Oharaeibacter diazotrophicus: one gene and its partner. The protein of the gene in region 1 interacts with the protein of each later gene in a pairwise test. Links are inferred from orthologs where the notes say so. Each region holds a gene or a part of one and is shown in the gene's direction. Other genes may lie near its edges. The genes, in order: leuS and ligA.

What was found.
Region 2: the proteins of leuS (region 1) and ligA interact in binary tests that used the Escherichia coli proteins (3 or more experiments, as listed by UniProt). The link is inferred for Oharaeibacter diazotrophicus from one-to-one orthologs.

What each region holds. Positions count from the first base shown.
Region 1 is NZ_SNXY01000008.1:536,669-540,189, reverse strand. What follows is about bases 105-3,313. They hold leuS (leucine--tRNA ligase), read left to right. Parts: upstream 105-485; coding sequence 486-3,113; downstream 3,114-3,313. Other genes in these bases: lptE (LPS assembly lipoprotein LptE), read left to right, coding at 3,100-3,313; EDD54_RS14770 (septation protein A), read right to left, coding at 105-239. Outside these bases: more of EDD54_RS14770, read right to left, coding at 1-104; more of lptE, read left to right, coding at 3,314-3,521.
Region 2 is NZ_SNXY01000007.1:731,039-734,309, reverse strand. Bases 171-3,129 are described here. They hold ligA (NAD-dependent DNA ligase LigA), read left to right. Parts: upstream 171-545; coding sequence 546-2,714; downstream 2,715-3,129. Other genes in these bases: EDD54_RS11970 (hypothetical protein), read right to left, coding at 2,738-3,129. In the rest of the region: DNA repair protein RecN, read left to right, coding at 1-93; more of EDD54_RS11970, read right to left, coding at 3,130-3,271. UniProt on the Escherichia coli protein: DNA ligase that catalyzes the formation of phosphodiester linkages between 5'-phosphoryl and 3'-hydroxyl groups in double-stranded DNA using NAD as a coenzyme and as the energy source for the reaction.

The sequences.
Region 1 (3,521 bases):
CCGAACACCAGGACGACCACGCCGGTGACCACCGGCATCACGGCGAGCCGCCGCGTCAACGTCCACGAGATCGCCAGCGACACCACCATCGCCGCCATGAAGGCCGCGGTGGCGGTGAAGATGTCGGCCCGGGCGTTGGCGAAGAAGAACACGCCGAGCGGTCCGAGCTCGAGGGCGAGCTTCACGAGCGGGTTCTCGTGGCGCGTGGCCGGGTCGTCGGGGCCCTTCTCGAACTCCATGGGCGTCTCGTCCGTGGCGGGGTGGCGGATATGTCCCGACCTAGGTAGACGGTCGCCCGGCGGCCGGCAAGGCGGAGCGGAGCTCCGCGGCCGTGCGGACGCGGCACCGATGGCGCGTCGGCGCCCCTCGCCATTGACCCCCGCACCCATTTCTGGTGATGGTCCCGATCCGAGCAGAAATCCCCCGAGATGCGCCCGCGGTCGGCCTCCCCGGCCGTGCGATCGGGATCAGAAGATCAGGAACCCATGGCGACCGAGCGTTACAACGCCCGCGAGGCGGAAGCCCGTTGGCAGAAGGCCTGGAACGAGGCCGAGGTCTTCCGGACCCGCAACGACGATCCCCGGCCGAAGTACTACGTCCTGGAGATGTTCCCCTACCCGTCCGGGCGCATCCACATCGGCCACGTGCGCAACTACTCGATGGGCGACGTCGTCGCCCGCTTCAAGCGCGCCAAGGGTTTCAACGTCCTGCACCCCATGGGCTGGGACGCCTTCGGCATGCCCGCCGAGAACGCGGCGATGCAGAACAAGGTCCACCCCAAGGCCTGGACCTACGCCAACATCGCCACCATGCGCGGCCAGTTGCAGTCGATGGGCCTGTCGCTCGACTGGAGCCGCGAGTTCGCCACCTGCGACGTCGCCTACTACGCGCGCCAGCAGAAGCTGTTCCTCGACATGCTCGCGGTCGGTCTGGTCGATCGCCGCCAGTCCAAGGTCAACTGGGACCCGGTCGACATGACCGTGCTCGCCAACGAGCAGGTCATCGACGGCCGCGGCTGGCGCTCGGGCGCACTGGTCGAGCAGCGCGAGCTGACCCAGTGGTTCCTGAAGATCACCGACTTCGCCGACGACCTGCTCGGCGCGCTGGACGGTCTCGACCGCTGGCCCGAGAAGGTGCGCACCATGCAGCGCAACTGGATCGGCCGGTCCGAGGGTCTGCGCGTGCGCTTCGAGGTCGCCGGCAACGGTGCGCCCGGCGGCGCCCGCACCATCGAGGTGTTCACGACCCGGCCCGACACCCTGTTCGGCATGAGCTTCCTGGCGCTGTCGCCGGACCATCCGTTGACGAAGGCGCTCGCCGCCGAGAATGCCGAACTCGCCGCCTTCGTCGAGGAATGCCACCGCATGGGCACCTCGGTGGCGATCCTCGAGACCGCCGAGAAGAAGGGCTTCGACACCGGTCTGACCGTGCGCCACCCGTTCACCGGCGAAGCCTTCCCGGTCCAAGTCGCCAACTTCGTGCTGATGGACTACGGCACCGGCGCCATCTTCGGCTGCCCGGCCCACGACCAGCGCGACCTCGACTTCGCCCGCAAGTACGGCCTGTCGGTCACCCCGGTGGTGCTGCCCGAAGGCGCCGATCCCACCGCCTTCACGGTCGGCGACGAAGCCTTCACCGGCGACGGCCGGCTGTTCAACTCGTCCTTCCTCGACGGCATGGCCGTGCCCGCCGCCAAGGACGAGGTCGCCCGCCGGCTCGAGGCGGTCGAGATCGACGGCGCCCCACAGGCCAAGCGTCAGGTGAACTTCCGTCTGCGCGACTGGGGCATCTCGCGCCAGCGCTACTGGGGCTGCCCGATCCCGGTGATCCACTGCGAGTCCTGCGGCGTCGTGCCGGTGCCGGCGAAGGACCTGCCGGTCGCCCTGCCCGACGACGTCGAGTTCGACCGGCCCGGCAACCCGCTCGACCGCCACCCGACGTGGCGGAACGTCGACTGTCCGACCTGCGGCCGTCCGGCGCGCCGCGAGACGGACACCATGGACACCTTCGTCGACAGCTCCTGGTACTTCGCCCGCTTCACCGCCCCCGACGCCGACGCCCCGACCATCCCCGAGGTCGCCGACGCCTGGCTGCCGGTCGACCAGTACATCGGCGGCATCGAGCACGCGATCCTGCATCTGCTCTACTCGCGCTTCTTCACCCGCGCGATGAAAAAGGCCGGCCATCTCTCCCTCGACGAGCCGTTCCGCGGCCTGTTCACCCAGGGCATGGTGGTGCACGAGACCTACAAGGCGCCGGACGGCGCCTGGGTGTCGCCGGCCGAGGTCCGCGTCGATGTCGACGCCGGCGGCCGCCGCGCCGTGCTCGCCGCCACCGGCGAGCCGGTGACGATCGGCCCGATCGAGAAGATGTCGAAGTCGAAGAAGAACGTCGTCGACCCCAACGACATCATCGAGAGCTACGGCGCAGACACCGCGCGCTGGTTCATGCTGTCGGACTCCCCGCCCGAGCGCGACGTCGAGTGGACCGACGCCGGCGCCCAGGGCACCGCGCGCTTCCTGCAGCGCGTCTGGCGCCTCGTCGGCGACGCCGTCGACCTCGTCGCCGACGCCGGCCCCGACGCGACGGCGCCCGCCACCGAGCGCTCGACCGCCCTGCGCAAGGCCGCCCACAAGGCGCTCGCCGCCGTCGAGGAGAACCTCGAGGGCCTGCGCTTCAACGTGGCGCTCGCCAAGATCTACGAGCTGGTCAACGTGCTCGGCTCCGCCGTCGCCAACGACCGCGCCGGCATCGCCGCCGACCCGGCCGCCGCCGCGGCCCTGAAGGAGGCCGTGACCGTCCTCGTCCAGGTGATGGCGCCGATGACGCCGCATCTCGCCGAGGAGTGCTGGAACCTCATCGGCCACGACGGCCTCGTCGCCACCGCGTCCTGGCCGGTGGCCGACCGGGCGCTGCTGGTCGAGGACGAGATCACCCTGCCGGTCCAGGTCAACGGCAAGAAGCGCGCGGACGTCACCGTGCCGCGCACCGCCGACGCCGCCGCGGTGGAAGCCGCGGCGCTGGCGCTCGACGCGGTGGTCAAGGCGCTCGACGGCAAGGCGCCGAAGAAGGTGATCGTGGTGCCGCAGAGGATCGTCAATGTCGTCGCCTGACCGTCGCACCCGCCGCGCCGCCCTCGCCGCCCTCGCTCTCGCCGGGGCGGCGCTCCTCGGCGGCTGCCAGGTCCGCCCGCTCTACGCCGAGCGCTCCACGCCCGGCGGGACCGAGGTCGGCACCGTCGAGGCGCTCGGCCGCATCGCGATCGAGCGGCAGACCGACCGCTTCGGCCAGTCGCTGATGAACGAGCTGATCTTCGCGCTGCGCGGCGGTGCGGCCCTCGCCGACCCGGTCTACACGCTGAAGCTCATCGTCACCCAGCAGAAGACCGAGCTGAACATCCAGGAGCGCGAGGAGGTGCCGACCTCCAACCTCGTCGCGATCACCGTCAGCTACACCCTGACCGAGAACGTCACCGGTCGCGTCGTCGCCCACGGCACCACCTACGACACCGTCACCTACGA
Region 2 (3,271 bases), on another replicon or contig:
CGCCGCCGCGAGGAGATCGCCCGCATGCTCGCCGGCAGCCGCATCACCCCCGAGGCCCGCGCCGCCGCCGACAAGCTGATCGCCGGGGAGTGATCGGCGGAGGGGCCGAAGCCGACTTGTCCCCCCAAGGCCGACTTGGTCCGCGTGAGGCTGACCATCCACGTCCCGACGGGGCCGCCCGGCCGGGAGGGGAAGGCGCGAGCGGAACCCCGTGGATGGCCCGCCTCCGCGGACCAAGCCGGGTCGGGAGCGGAATGGCCGCCGCACCTAGCTGTCATCCGCGCACCGACCGGCGCTCCCCTTGCTGGCACAGAGAACGAGGCGCGACTCCTTCGGTGACCTGGTCCGCGCAGGCGGGCCATCCACGGGAGTCCGGGCGCAACGGCGACATGCCGCCGTGGGCATGGCAAGTCGTGGGTGGTACGCCCTGACGAACCAAGCCGGCGGCACCCGGCGGCGCATCCACCATTCCCCCCCGCCCCGCTCTTGATCCCCAGCCCCGGCCGTCGTCTAAATCCCCGCTCGCAGAGGACCCGGAAGGCACGATGGCGGACAACTCCCTGGCGCTGAAACCCGTGGACGAGCTGACCTTCGAGGAGGCGGCCGCCGAACTGGCGCGGCTCGCCGCCGAGATCGCGCACCACGACGCGCTCTACCACGGCGAGGACGCGCCGGAGATCTCCGACGCCGCCTACGACGCGTTGCGCGCCCGCAACCTCGCCGTCGAGACCCGCTTCCCCGACCTCGTGCGCGACGACAGCCCGTCGCGGCGGGTCGGCGCCGAACCGTCGGGCGCCTTCGACGAGGTGCGGCACGTCCGGCCGATGCTGTCGCTCGACAACCTGTTCAAGGACGCCGACGTCGTCGACTTCGTCGACACCATCCGCCGCTTCCTCGGCCTCGCCGCCGACGAGATGCCCGTGATGACCGCCGAGCCGAAGATCGACGGCCTGTCGCTGTCGATCCGCTACGTCGGCCGCCGGCTCGAGGTCGCCGCCACCCGCGGCGACGGCTTCACCGGCGAGAACGTCACCGCCAACGTCCGCACCATCGCCGACGTGCCGCAGCTGCTGCCGGCCGACGCGCCGGACGTCGTCGAGGTGCGCGGCGAGGTTTACATGGCCCGGCCGGACTTCTTCGCCCTCAACGAGCGCATGCGCGCCGAGGGCGGCAAGGTCTTCGCCAATCCGCGCAACGCCGCCGCCGGCTCGCTGCGCCAGCTCGATCCCGAGGTCACCGCCAAGCGCCCGCTGCGCTTCTTCGCCTACGCCTGGGGCGACCTGTCGGCCCCTCTGGCCGCCACCCAGTACGACACCGTCCGGCGCTTCGCCGACTGGGGCTTCCCGGTCAACCCGAGGATGGTGCGCTGCGCCTCGGTCGCAGACCTGATCGCCCACTACCACGGCATCGAGGCCGACCGCGCCGCGCTCGACTACGACATCGACGGCGTGGTCTACAAGGTCGACGACCTCGCCCTGCAGGAGCGCCTCGGCTTCCGCTCGCGCAGCCCGCGCTGGGCCACCGCCCACAAGTTCCCGGCCGAGAAGGCCTTCACGGTCCTGCGCGACATCGAGATTCAGGTCGGCCGCACCGGCAGCCTGACGCCGGTCGCCAAACTCGAGCCGGTCACCGTCGGCGGTGTCGTGGTCTCCAACGCCACGCTGCACAACGAGGACTACATCCGCGGCCTCGACCAGTCGGGCCTGCCGATCCGCGAGGGCCGCGACATCCGCGTCGGCGACACCGTGATCGTCCAGCGCGCCGGCGACGTCATCCCGCAGATCGTCGACGTGGTGCTGGAGAAGCGCCCCGCGGACGCCGAGCCCTACCGCTTCCCGGACGTCTGCCCCGCCTGCGGCAGCCACGCCGTCCGCGAGCAGAACGAGAAGACCGGCCGGCTCGACGCCCGCCGCCGCTGCACCGGCGGCCTCGTCTGCCCGGCGCAGCAAGTGGAGAAGCTCAAGCACTTCGCCTCCCGCAACGCCTTCGACATCGAGGGCCTCGGCGATCGCCAGATCGAGTTCTTCCACGCGGTCGACGACCCCAACCTCTGGATCCGCACCCCCGCCGACATCTTCACGCTGAAGCGCCGCGAGGAGGCCGGCGGCATCCGCCGGCTCCAGAACATCCCCGGCTTCGGCGCCGTCTCGGTGCGCAACCTCTTCGCCGCCATCGACGCCCGCCGCACGATCGCGCTGCACCGCTTTGTCTTCGCCCTCGGCATCCGCCACGTCGGAGAGCAGAACGCCAAGCTGCTCGCCCGCGCCTACGGCACGTGGGAGCACCTCCAGGAGGCGATGATCGCCGCCGCCGACCCTGCCTCCGACGCCCGGCGCGAGTTCGACGCCGTCGACGGCATCGGCGACGTCGTCGCCAACGCGGTGATCACGTTCTTCGCCGAGGCGCACAACCGCGAGGCCGTCGCCGCCCTCCTCGCCGAGGTCACGGTCGAACCCGACGTGCCGCCGGTCGCCACCGACAGCCCGGTCGCCGGCAAGACGGTCGTCTTCACCGGCACGCTCGACAAGATGACCCGCGACGAGGCCAAGGCCACCGCCGAGCGCCTCGGCGCCAAGGTCGCCGGCTCGGTCTCGAAGAAGACCGACCTCGTCGTCGCCGGCCGCGACGCCGGCTCCAAGCTCGCCAAGGCCACCGAACTCGGGATCGCCGTGATCGACGAGGACGGCTGGCTCGCCATGATCCGGGGCCTCTGAGCCCCGCCGCCCCCGACCGGCACTCAGGGATCGCCGATCCGAACCTCCAGCTTGAGCGCGGTGCTGTCGAAGAGCCAGTTGCCGAGGGCGTTGACGCCGAAATAGACCGGCTGGCCGGCCTTCAGGGTCCGGGTGAAGGTGAAGGCCTTCGAGCCGCCCGGCTTCTTCTTGGCGAGCACCGCCCCGGGACCGGTGAGCGCGACGTCGATCTTGCTCCCGAACGCGGCCTTGGTCACGTCGGTCGCCCCGACGAAGATCTTCGGCGCGATGCCGGTCGGGCTCGTGTCCATGATCGCGTACGAACCCTTGAAGGTGTAGGTCCCCGCCCGCGGCGCCCGGAAGCGCACGATCGCGTCGACGCCGTCCGCCGGATGCAGCATCAGCACGTTGTCGCCCACCAGCACCGTCCCCGACCCGGGGTCGGCGAAGGCGTTGCCCGACGTGTTGATGTACACGATCGCGTTCCCGACCCTGAAGCAGTCGGTGCGGCCCCCGGGCGTGCCGCAGCCGTCCGTGATGGACGGGACGAGCGTGAACGAGCGTCCCGTGTCGCCGGA